Regions from separate parts of the Nonomuraea sp. bgisy101 genome, predicted to be linked through region 2. Evidence: riboswitches for the same ligand, from Rfam matches in the RefSeq annotation. Region 2 holds a riboswitch; each other region holds the start of a gene.
What was found. A riboswitch is a leader RNA that binds a small molecule or an ion and turns the genes downstream of it on or off. The one in region 2 is predicted to bind cyclic di-AMP.
Positions count from the first base shown of each region.

Region 1: another riboswitch for cyclic di-AMP. It lies ahead of AC3EO4_RS01280 (C40 family peptidase); the one in region 2 lies ahead of AC3EO4_RS51050 (CHAP domain-containing protein).
Region 3: another riboswitch for cyclic di-AMP. It lies ahead of AC3EO4_RS23080 (coiled-coil domain-containing protein); the one in region 2 lies ahead of AC3EO4_RS51050 (CHAP domain-containing protein).

Region 1 covers NZ_JBYITD010000001.1:267,507-270,772, forward strand. Annotated here, with positions in the region: gene AC3EO4_RS01275 (LysR family transcriptional regulator) at 1-664, opposite strand, end outside; cyclic di-AMP (ydaO/yuaA leader) riboswitch at 1,008-1,150, shown strand; gene AC3EO4_RS01280 (C40 family peptidase) at 1,173-1,730, shown strand; gene AC3EO4_RS01285 (hypothetical protein) at 1,800-2,615, shown strand; gene AC3EO4_RS01290 (M48 family metallopeptidase) at 2,612-3,266, shown strand, end outside.
Region 2 covers NZ_JBYITD010000053.1:29,360-32,625, forward strand. Annotated here, with positions in the region: gene AC3EO4_RS51040 (Gfo/Idh/MocA family protein) at 1-682, shown strand, start outside; gene AC3EO4_RS51045 (tetratricopeptide repeat protein) at 663-1,103, opposite strand; cyclic di-AMP (ydaO/yuaA leader) riboswitch at 1,234-1,368, shown strand; gene AC3EO4_RS51050 (CHAP domain-containing protein) at 1,384-2,091, shown strand; gene AC3EO4_RS51055 (DMT family transporter) at 2,544-3,266, opposite strand, start outside.
Region 3 covers NZ_JBYITD010000012.1:25,709-28,974, reverse strand. Annotated here, with positions in the region: gene AC3EO4_RS23085 (cytochrome P450 family protein) at 1-886, opposite strand, end outside; gene AC3EO4_RS23080 (coiled-coil domain-containing protein) at 963-1,916, opposite strand; cyclic di-AMP (ydaO/yuaA leader) riboswitch at 1,920-2,060, opposite strand; gene galT (galactose-1-phosphate uridylyltransferase) at 2,128-3,189, opposite strand; gene AC3EO4_RS23070 (DeoR/GlpR family DNA-binding transcription regulator) at 3,186-3,266, opposite strand, start outside.

The sequences.
Region 1 (3,266 bases), on a different contig from region 2:
TCCAGTCGTCGCACAGGTGGCTGATCCTCGGCGCGCGGCCCATCGCGGCCGCCAGCTCCGCGATGGGGCCCAGGCAGTCGGGGTGGGTGCCGTCGATCCACGGCTCGTCGGCCAGGTCGGCCAGCCGTACGCGCTCGGCCGCCGCCAGCGGGTGCTCGGCGGGCAGGGCGACCAGCAGCTCGTCCTCGAACAGGTCGAGCACCTCGAGCCCGGGTTCGGGAGCGGCGTCCCATGAGGTGCGCAGGTCGACGTCGATCGCGCCTTCCATCAAGCCCTCCCCGCCGACGGTGAGGGAGAGTTCGACGGCGGGGCGGGCAGCGGCGAAACGGCGGAAGCTCTCGGGGACGAACCAGGTGGCCGCGCTGGGGAAGGCCGCGACCCTGACCGTGCCGGCCTCGGCCGTGGTGAAGGCCCGCAACCTGGTCTCGAACAGGCTCATCCCGTTGAGCACGGCCTCGGCCTGCTCGATGGCCGCCAGGCCCGCCTCGGTGGGCTGGACGCCTCTCGGACGGCGGTGGAAGAGCGTGACGCCGGTGCGGCGTTCGAGGGTGGCGATCTGTCTCGAGACGGCCGGCTGGGTCATCGACAGGGCCTCGGCCGCTCCCGAGAAGGAGCCGCGCCGTCCGACCTCCAGCAGCACGCGAAGCGACCACGTATCAAGCATGCCGAGAGCTTATGGGTAGGGCGTAAGCTCTCGCTTCCGGCTCATGTTACTGGTGTGACATATGTGACAAATGGGACCTGACAAGTCGTCATCGGTACAAGTGTGACAAGGGTCACTTTCGCCCGACGAAGGGCTCTGTGGAGCAGCGGATCCGGTCCTGACAAGTGCCGGTCGGTGATCTTGACATCTTTACTTCGGCTTTGCCTGCCGTTGGGCATCCAGGTACCTTCTCGCATCGCGGCGACCAAGCCATGGCGCCGGCAACGTCCACCGGCCCGCGAAGTGGCCGGTGTGCGCGCAAAAGATCCGCTGGTCGCCGCGCCGAGGCCGCTGAGAGGCGTGCGCGGTCGACCTGCCGAATCCGTGCGGCATGGAGCACGGAGCCGGGGACCCACGTACCTGGGGTGAATCCGGCCTTCGGGCCGGAAGGGCGACTTCCACGCCCGAACCCGTCAGCTAACCCGGTAGGCATTCGTGGAAGTCCCGAGGAGACGTTCTGTCTACCCCCTTGAAGAAAACCCGTCTGTCCTGCCTTGCCCTGAGCGGCGTCGTGGCGGCGATGGGAGGAGTCGTCCTCCACGCACCCACGGCACAGGCGACCGTGACCGCTGAGGCGGTGAGCACCCTGAAGACGGTGAGCACCGCGCAGACGGCCGCGGCGTCGACGTCCAAGGCGAAGCAGCAGACCAAGGCCGCTCGGCAGAAGGTGAAGGCCGCCAAGGCCGTCGCCATGGCGAAGAAGCAGGTCGGCGACCCGTATCGCTTCGGCGGCACGGGACCGGGTGCCTTCGACTGCTCAGGACTGGTCCAGTACGCCTGGGCCAAGGCCGGCATCAAGATCCCGCGCGTGACGTACAGCCAGTACTCGCGCATCAGGAAGAAGGTCACATGGAGCAACCTCAAGCCAGGTGACCTGATGTTCTTCCGCGGGAAAGGCCACGTGGGCATGTTCGTCGGCCACGGCCGGATGATCCACTCGCCGAGCACAGGCAAGACCGTGCGGATCGAGAAGCTCAGCGGCTGGCGCAAGGCCTCCTTCGCCGGCGCGGTCCGCCCCGGCGCCTAGCCGGACGTCCAGAACCCCGTCCACCCCCCTCGGACGGGGTTCTGGCCTGTCCGGGCTAGCATCGCAGCCGTGGTGACCCGCAGAACGCTGCTGGCGGCCGCGCTGGCCTGCCCCGCGATCTGCACGGTGGCGGGGTCGGCGGGGCGTCGGCTGCCGCCCGAGGCCAGAGGGCTGTGGGCGGCCGGCGTCACCGTGGCGTACGGCACGCGCTCGCTCGTCGTGGGCCACGACACCGAGGCCGCGCTCCTCCGCGACCTCGCCTCCAGAGCCGACGCGGCCGCGCTCACCGTCTCCGCCGTCCTGCGGCGCGCCGTACGGCCGTTGGTGCTGGTGCCCAGGACCTCCGCGGAGGCCGCCGCGCTCGCGGGCACGGGAGCCGTGGAAGGACTGGCCGCGCTGGCCTCGCAGGGACGGGTGATCGTCCTGCCCGGCGCGTTCGCGCGGCTGACGCCCGTCGGCCGCGACGTCGTCCTCGCCCACGAGCTCACCCACGTGGCCGCCGGCACCGAAGGACGGCCCGTGTGGCTGCGGGAGGGCTTCGCCGACTACGTCGGCTACCTGCGCTCGGGCCTCCCCACGCGGGTGGCGGCGGCGGAGCTGGCGGCCGAGGCGCGCGCGGGACTGCTCCCTTCCGCGCTGCCCGCCGACGCCGACTTCGCGCCGGGCTCGCCGCGACTCGCGCAGGTCTACCAGGAGGCGTGGCTGGCCTGCCGGCTGGTCGCCACCGTGTACGGCGAGCATGCGCTCGTCGACCTCTACCATCGGGCTGCCGGACAGGATCTCGACCACGCGCTGGAGCCGCTGGGCCTGTCGGTCCGCGCGCTCGTCACACGTTGGCGGGAGTATGTCCGGGACGAGCTGACCGGCGCGAAGGGAAACGGATGAGGCGGCTGGACCGGCAGGCGGGCATCGCGCTGGTGGTGCTCGGGGCGGCGATCCTCGCGGTCGTGGCGTTCACCACGCCGTGGGACCTCCTGCGGGGTGCGCCCTCCGTACCGCCCGATCCCGCGCGGGACTTCACCGCCGCCGAGATCGCCCGAGCCCGAGCCTTCGACGCGGCCACCAGCGTGCCGGCCTACCTGTCACTCGGGCTGACCGTCGTGTTCGCGGGACTGCTCGTGGCCACGCCACTCGGCGCGCGCCTGCTCGGCAGGCTCAGAGGGCCGTGGTGGCTGCGGGTCGTCCTCGGTGTCGTCGTGCTGACCGCCGTCGTCGAGCTGCTGCGCTGGCCGCTCGGCATGTGGTTCGAGACCGAGCTGCGCGCCTTCGGGCTCTCCACCCAGAACTGGGGGAGCTGGACGGGCGACAGGTTGAAGTCCATCGGCGTGCGCGTCGTGCTGCTGTCCGTCATGGTGCTGGCGATCGTCGGCCTGGCCAGGCGCTTCAAGCGGTGGTGGGTGCCCGCGGCCGCCGGAGCGTTCGTGCTGACGGTGGGGGCCTCCTTCATCTACCCCGTCGTCTTCGAGCCGCTCTTCAACGACTTCACCCCGATGCCCGCGGGACAGCTGCGCACCCGGCTGCTCGACCTGGCCGAGC
Region 2 (3,266 bases):
GTGTGAGAAACCTCTCACGGCGAGCCTGGCCGACGCCGAGCGGATGGTGGACCTGGCCAGGCAGGCTGGCGTGTTCCTCATGGAAGCGATGTGGATGCGCTTCAACCCGCTGATCAGAGGGCTGCTGACCGAGGAGCGGTTCGGGGCGCTGCGCTCTGTGCAGGCGTCGTTCGGGTTCGTCATGCCGTACGAGGAGCGGCATCGGCTGTGGGATCCCGCGCTGGGCGGCGGAGTCCTGCTGGACCTGGGGATCTACCCGTTCGGGCTGGCGCAGCTGCTGCTCGGCGAGCCGGCTGAGACGCATCTCACAGGATCGCTCGGTCCCTCGGGCGTCGACGCCGAGGTGGGGGCGCTGCTGACCTACGAGGGCGGGGCGCGGGCGCTGCTCGACACGTCCCTGCTCAGCCCGCTGGCCAACACCGCGACCGTGGTCGGGACGGAGCTGCGGGCCGACATCGCCGCGCCGTTCTGGGCGCCGCAGCGGATCCTGCTCTCAGGGCCCGGCGTCGAGCCCGAGGAACTCGTCCTTGACCCGGCCATGAACGGCTACGCCGAAGAGGTGCGCGAGGTACGGCTGGCACTGGCCGAGGGCAGGACGGAGAGCGCGATCATGCCGTTGGAGGAGAGCCTGGCGATGATGCGGATGCTGGAGGACGCGCGGATCAGGCTAGGCGCTCGCTAGCGCGGGCGGCGGCCTCCTCGTGCCCCGACCCCGCGGCCATGAGGAAGTGGGCCCGGGCCCGCTCCGGCCTGCCCTCCCTGTCCTCGAGCAGGCCCAGGTTGAACATGGCGCGCGGGGCCGCTTCCGGGTGGCCCGATTCGACAGCCTTGGTGTACCACCGGCGCGCGACCTCGGTGTTGCCGCAGCAGTCCTCCAGGACGCCGAGGTTGAACTGCGCCCTGGGTGTGGCGGCCCTGCCGTACCAGTGGCGAGCCTCGTCGAGATGGCCGCTCTCGTCCTCGATCAGCGCCAGGTTGAAGGCCGCCCGCTGGGCGGCCGCGGGATGACCCGATTCGATCGCCAGGAGATACCATCGCCGGGCTTCGTCCGGACGGTGTCCGTCTTCCCGCAGCCCCCTGTTGAACAGGTCCTGTGGCGACATGTCCTGACCGTAGATGATCGACGGACCTTTATCAATTTGTAAGCTACTTGCCTCATGTATTACCTTAGGCTCACTCAAGGCATAAACCGGGCAATCCGGACATTGCCAGACATTGCAATCATCACAGGTTCACCTGTGACCGCTGAATCCGCACCACGCGGAACCGGGGACCCAATCTCTCTGGGGTGAATCGGCACATCGTGCCGTAGGGCAGCTTCGCGTCCGAACCCGTCAGCTAACCCGGTAAGCGGCAGGAAGCTAGCAAGGAGTTCCCCTTCACATGGCAAAGCACAGCCGTAGCCGTGCCCCCAAGCTCAACTACGCGCATGCCGCGCTGGGCGCAGTCGTCATCGCCGGCGCGCTCGTACCCACCCAGATCGCTCAGGCCGACAAGCTCCCGCTTGCCGACAGCCCCCGGGTAGCCGCCCTCGCAGGCGCGCCCAAGGAGGACGCGGCCAGGGTCAGCGCCGCCGGCAAGGCTCAGACGAAGGCCATGCCGAGCGCTGCCGCGGTTCTGGCCGAGGCCAAGAAGCAGATCGGTATCAAGGAGAACGCCGCGGGCGGCGGCACCAAGTTCCAGAACTGGTACGTCAACTCGCAGCGCGCCAGGGAGACCGTCGCCAGGGACGGCGGCAGCGTCACCGCCTACGCCAACGCCGCGTGGTGCGCGATGTTCGTCTCCTGGGTCGGCGAGCAGACCGGCGCCCGTCCGCAGGTCGGCTGGGACGCCTACACCGTGGCTCACGCCAAGTGGTTCAAGGCCAACAAGCGCTGGGGCCAGACCCCCAAGCCCGGAGCGGTCGTCTTCTTCTCCTGGAGCGGCAGCAAGAGCCTCGACGACATCAACCACGTCGGTTTCGTCGAGAAGGGCAACGGCGACGGCACGATCTCCACGATCGAGGGCAACACCGGCAACGGCGTCGTCGAGCAGCGCGTCCGTCCCACGTCGCAGGTCGTCGGCTACGGCTACCCCACCTACTCGGGCTGACGATTCCGCCGCACTCCCCCGGCCCTGTTGCCAGGTCGGCCCGATGATCGAACCACGACTCATCGGGCACGTCTCCTGGTAACGGGGGCCCACCACGGGACCCGGGGCGGCCGCCGTCAGGGCCCTCGCCACGCGGGGCGCCTCGGCTCTCCCGCTTTCCAGCGGCGGGCCCCCTCCCCCCACCGCACGTGCCGTGTCCTCCCCCGGCCTTCCCCCCCGACGACACGCGTCCGGTCGCGGCGGGTCCAGGACACCTTCCCCTCCCGTCTCCGGCTGCCCCTGACCGGCGTCTCCGGCCAGGTCCCCCCTCCGTCGAACCCCTTTCGATGCGGTCCAGCGGCGCGCCGCGTCCGTCGCGGCCACCGCGTCGCCGATCCAGGCGTCCCGGCGCTCACGAGCGTCGAGTCAAAGGACCGTCGAGCCAGAGGAACGTCACGCCAGAGGACATCGCGTCAGAGGAAAACGGCGCGGCCGAACCGGGTCTCAGCCGGTCTTCCCCCTGTGGTGGGCAGCCGGACGACCCTGAGCACGCCGATGAGGATCAGGGCGAACCCGACGACCTGGCCGAGCGGCGGCCATGTGCCGCGTGCCGCGTAGACGTAGGCGAACCCGGCCACGGTCTCGACGTTGATGAGCATGCCCGCGGCCGTGGGCGACAGCCGGGCCGAGGCGACGTTCCACAGGCCCGTGGCCGCCCACGACACCACGACACCCAGCACGAGCACGGCGACGACGAACGCGGCCAGGTCCGGACTCTCCCCGGACGGGCCGGAATCGGGCGACAGTTCGCCCGACAGCGCGGCCACAGGAAGGCCGGCCAGCGTGACGACCCCCGTGCCGAGGCCGATCACCGTGGACCAGCCCCCGCCCGGCACCTCGGGGTGGCGGCTCAGGAAGCGCGCGTTGGCCAGCCCGTACCAGGTCCACAGGAGGACGGCGCCCACGGCGGCCAGCAGGCCGAGCACCTTCAGCCCGAGCGGCCGGTCCTCGGTGGGGGCGGCCCCACCCAGCTCCAGCGCGTTCACCACGGTCAGGCCGATCGCCACGAGCGTCACCGGCATGACGAGCGAGCGCCACCGGTAGGCCCCCGACAGCGCGTTGCCGAGCAGTGCCACTGTGACGGGGATGCAGCCGATCACGATGTCGGTGACCGGCGCGCCGACCAGCTCGATGCC
Region 3 (3,266 bases), on a different contig from region 2:
GCATGCGCGTGCCGTGGACGGGTCCGCACCAGCGCATGAGCTCATGGACGGCGCGCGGCACCAGCGACGGCTCCGCGCGGAGTCTGGCGAGCTGGTCGGGATGGGTGAGCAGGGCGGCGGCGCCGTTCCCGATCAGGTGGGCGGTGGTCTCGTGGCCCGCGAGGACGAGCGTGAGCACCATGGTGATCAGCTCGGTGTCGGTGAAGCGGTCGCCGTCCTCGTCGTGGGCTCTGATCAGCCCGGTGAGCAGGTCGTCGGCGGGCTCGGCGCGGCGACGGGGGATGAGGTCGCGGATGTACTCGACGACGCCGACGAGCGGCTCGGCGAGGGCGCCGGGCTCCATCGTCGTCATGCGAGCGCCCCAGACCCTCCACTGGGCGCGGTCGGCCTCAGGGATGCCGACGAGCTCGCAGATGACGGTGATGGGAAGCGGGTAGGCGTACTCCTCGACGAGGTCGACCACGCGGTCGGTCGGCAGCGCGTCGAGGAGCTCGGCGCTGATCTCCTCCACCCTGGGCCGCAGTTCCGTCACCCGCCTGGCGGTGAAGGCGCGCGAGACCAGCCTGCGCAGCCTGAGGTGGTCGTCGCCGTCGAGATCGAGGATCCCGTCGGTGAGGTAGCGGGCGTATTCGGGCGGGACGCCTCTGGCCTGTGTCAGCTTCTCCCGCATGTCGGTGACCTCGGCGCCGGGCACGTTGCCGGGGTCGTTGACGAAGCGGTGGTCGCTCAGCACGGACTTGACGTCGTCGTACCGGGTGACCAGCCAGATCGGGGTGTCCTGCCCGGGGAAGGAGGCGCGGAGGACGGGCGCCTCCTCCCTGAGCTGGGCGAAACCCCTGTACGGATCGGTCAGCAGGCCGGGGTCCATCAGGTTGACGGTCTTCATGAGCGCCTCTCGTGACCGGAAGGATGAATCTGGTCATCGAGTCAAACGTACGCTCGCCGCCGACCCCCTGCAAGGATCAGTTCATCGAGATGTGCACGTGGTCGTAGTGGTTGGCGGTGATGCTGCCTCGGTCGGACATCGCCCGCCAGCCGCTGCCGCTGTTGATGCGCTGCCGCCAGATCACGTACTTGATGCCCAGGCGGCTCTGGTTCTTCATCGCCCACGCGGCGACCTGGTCGCCGAGCGTCCTGTTGGCGGCCGTCGGAGTGGCGCCGCCCGAGCTCATCATGAAGTCGCAGGCGCGCCCGAGCGGATGCTCTCCGCTGCCGCCCGACCGGTAGCAGCCCACCTCGAACGGCAGCGCGAACGACTTCTTGATCGTGTCGCGCATGAGCCTGGTCCGCGGCGTGATGTTCTCCGAGCCTGTGGGCAGCTCGGGCGCCCAGCTTCCGTCGCTCTTGCGCCCCGGACCCGTCGGCACGAGGCCCTGCAGCTTCTTCTCGATGTCCTTGATCATGCCCTCGGCCTCCTTCCGGTCGTCGGCGACCTGGTCGGCCTCCGTCTTGATCCGGTCGGCGAGCGCGATCGCGTCGGTGGCGGCCTGCTTCTTGGTGTCGCGGGCCGCGGCGACGCTCTTGACCACGGCATCCTGCTCGGCGCTCATCTGCTCGAGCAGCGCGGCGGTGTTGAGGTCGGGGGTGTAGAGCAGCATCGGCAGGTCGGGGGTGCTGGCCTGGTAGCGCATCTCGGTGATCTTGGAGGCCTCGGCTTCGGCCTTGGCCAGCGTCTGCTCGGCCGTCGCCAGCCGCTTCTTCGCCGTCTTGGCGGCCTTCCGGGCCTCGGCGAGCGAGACCCGCTTGGCGTTGTAGCGCTCGATGAGCTTGTCGACCTTGGTGTTGAGCTCCTTCAACTCGGCGCGCAACGTGGGCTCGGACGGCTTGGGGGCAGCCGAGGCCGCCGTCGCGGAACCGATGATGAGGGACAGCGCGGCAAGAGCACCGCATGCGAAACGAGACGTGGGGGACGCCACGAACGATCCTCTCCGTCTGCCGGCCGGGTTAGCTGACGGGTTCGGGCGGGAGATGCGGCCCTACCACAGACGTGGATTCACCCCAGGTTCTTGGTGGGTCCCCGGCTCCCGGGCGACGCGCCCGGGATTAGGCATGTAACGGCTGTGAAAGCCGACGAAAAGGGATGTTAGTAGTAAACCAGCGGTAATGCGACCTAAATCGGACACCAAGTCAGTGATCTACCTGAGTGCGCAGAAGCCGCGCGGCCTCCTCCGGCAGCACGTCGTTGACGAACGCCCCCATCGCCGACTCCGAGCCCGCGAGGTATTTCAGCTTCTCCGGGGCTCTGCGGATGCTGAACAGCTCCATGTGGAGATAGGCCAGGTCACGACCCTGCCGCACGGGGGCCTGATGCCAGGCGGCGACGTACGGCATGACCACGCCGAACAGGCCGTCGAGCGCTCTCAGCACACGGGTGTAGACGGGACCGAAGGCGGCGCGCTCCTCCTGGGTGAGGGCGGCCAGGTCGGGCACCTGGCGGTGCGGGTAGAGGTGGACCTCGAACGGGTAGCGGGCGGCGGCCGGCACGAACGCGGTCCACAGCTCGTTGCCGGCGACCACACGCTCGCCCGCGCGCTCCGCGGCGAGCACGTCGGCGAACAGGTTCGGCCGGCCCGCCGCGGCCGCCAGGTGCCGGCGGGTGCGCGGGGTCACGTACGGGTAGGCGTAGATCTGGCCGTGGGGGTGGGCCAGCGTGATGCCGATCTCGGCGCCCCTGTTCTCGAAGCAGAACACCTGCTCCACACCGGGGATCGCCGACAGCTCGGCCGTGCGGTCGGCCCATGCCTCCATGACCAGCTCCACCTGCTCGTCGGAGAGGGCGGAGAAGGAGGAGTCGTGGTCGGAGGTGAAGCAGACCACCTCGCAGCGCCCGACGCCAGGGCGCACCTCGCTCAGGCCGCCTGGATCGGTGTAGGAGCCCAGGTTGGTGGAGAAGCTGGGGAACCTGTTCTCGAAGACGACCACGTCGTAGTCCGGCGCGGGGATCTCGGTCGGCATCCCGGGCCTGGTCGGGCACAGCGGGCACTCGTTGGCCGGAGGCAGGAAGGTGCGGGTCTGCCGGTGGCCCGCCATCGCCACCCACTCCTCGGTGAGCGGGTCGTAGCGCAGCTCGGAGGCGACCGGCCTGGGCGGCAGCTCGCGCTCGTCGATCGCGCTCCTGTCGGCGTCGTCGCGCCGATCGAAGTAGATCAGCTCCCGGCCGTCGGCCATGTGCGCGATGGTGCGCTTCACTTCGTTTCCTCCGCGATGATCAGTTCTCCCGCCCGCTCGGCCAGCTCCGCGCGGGCCTCCTCCGGCAGGTTCGCGTC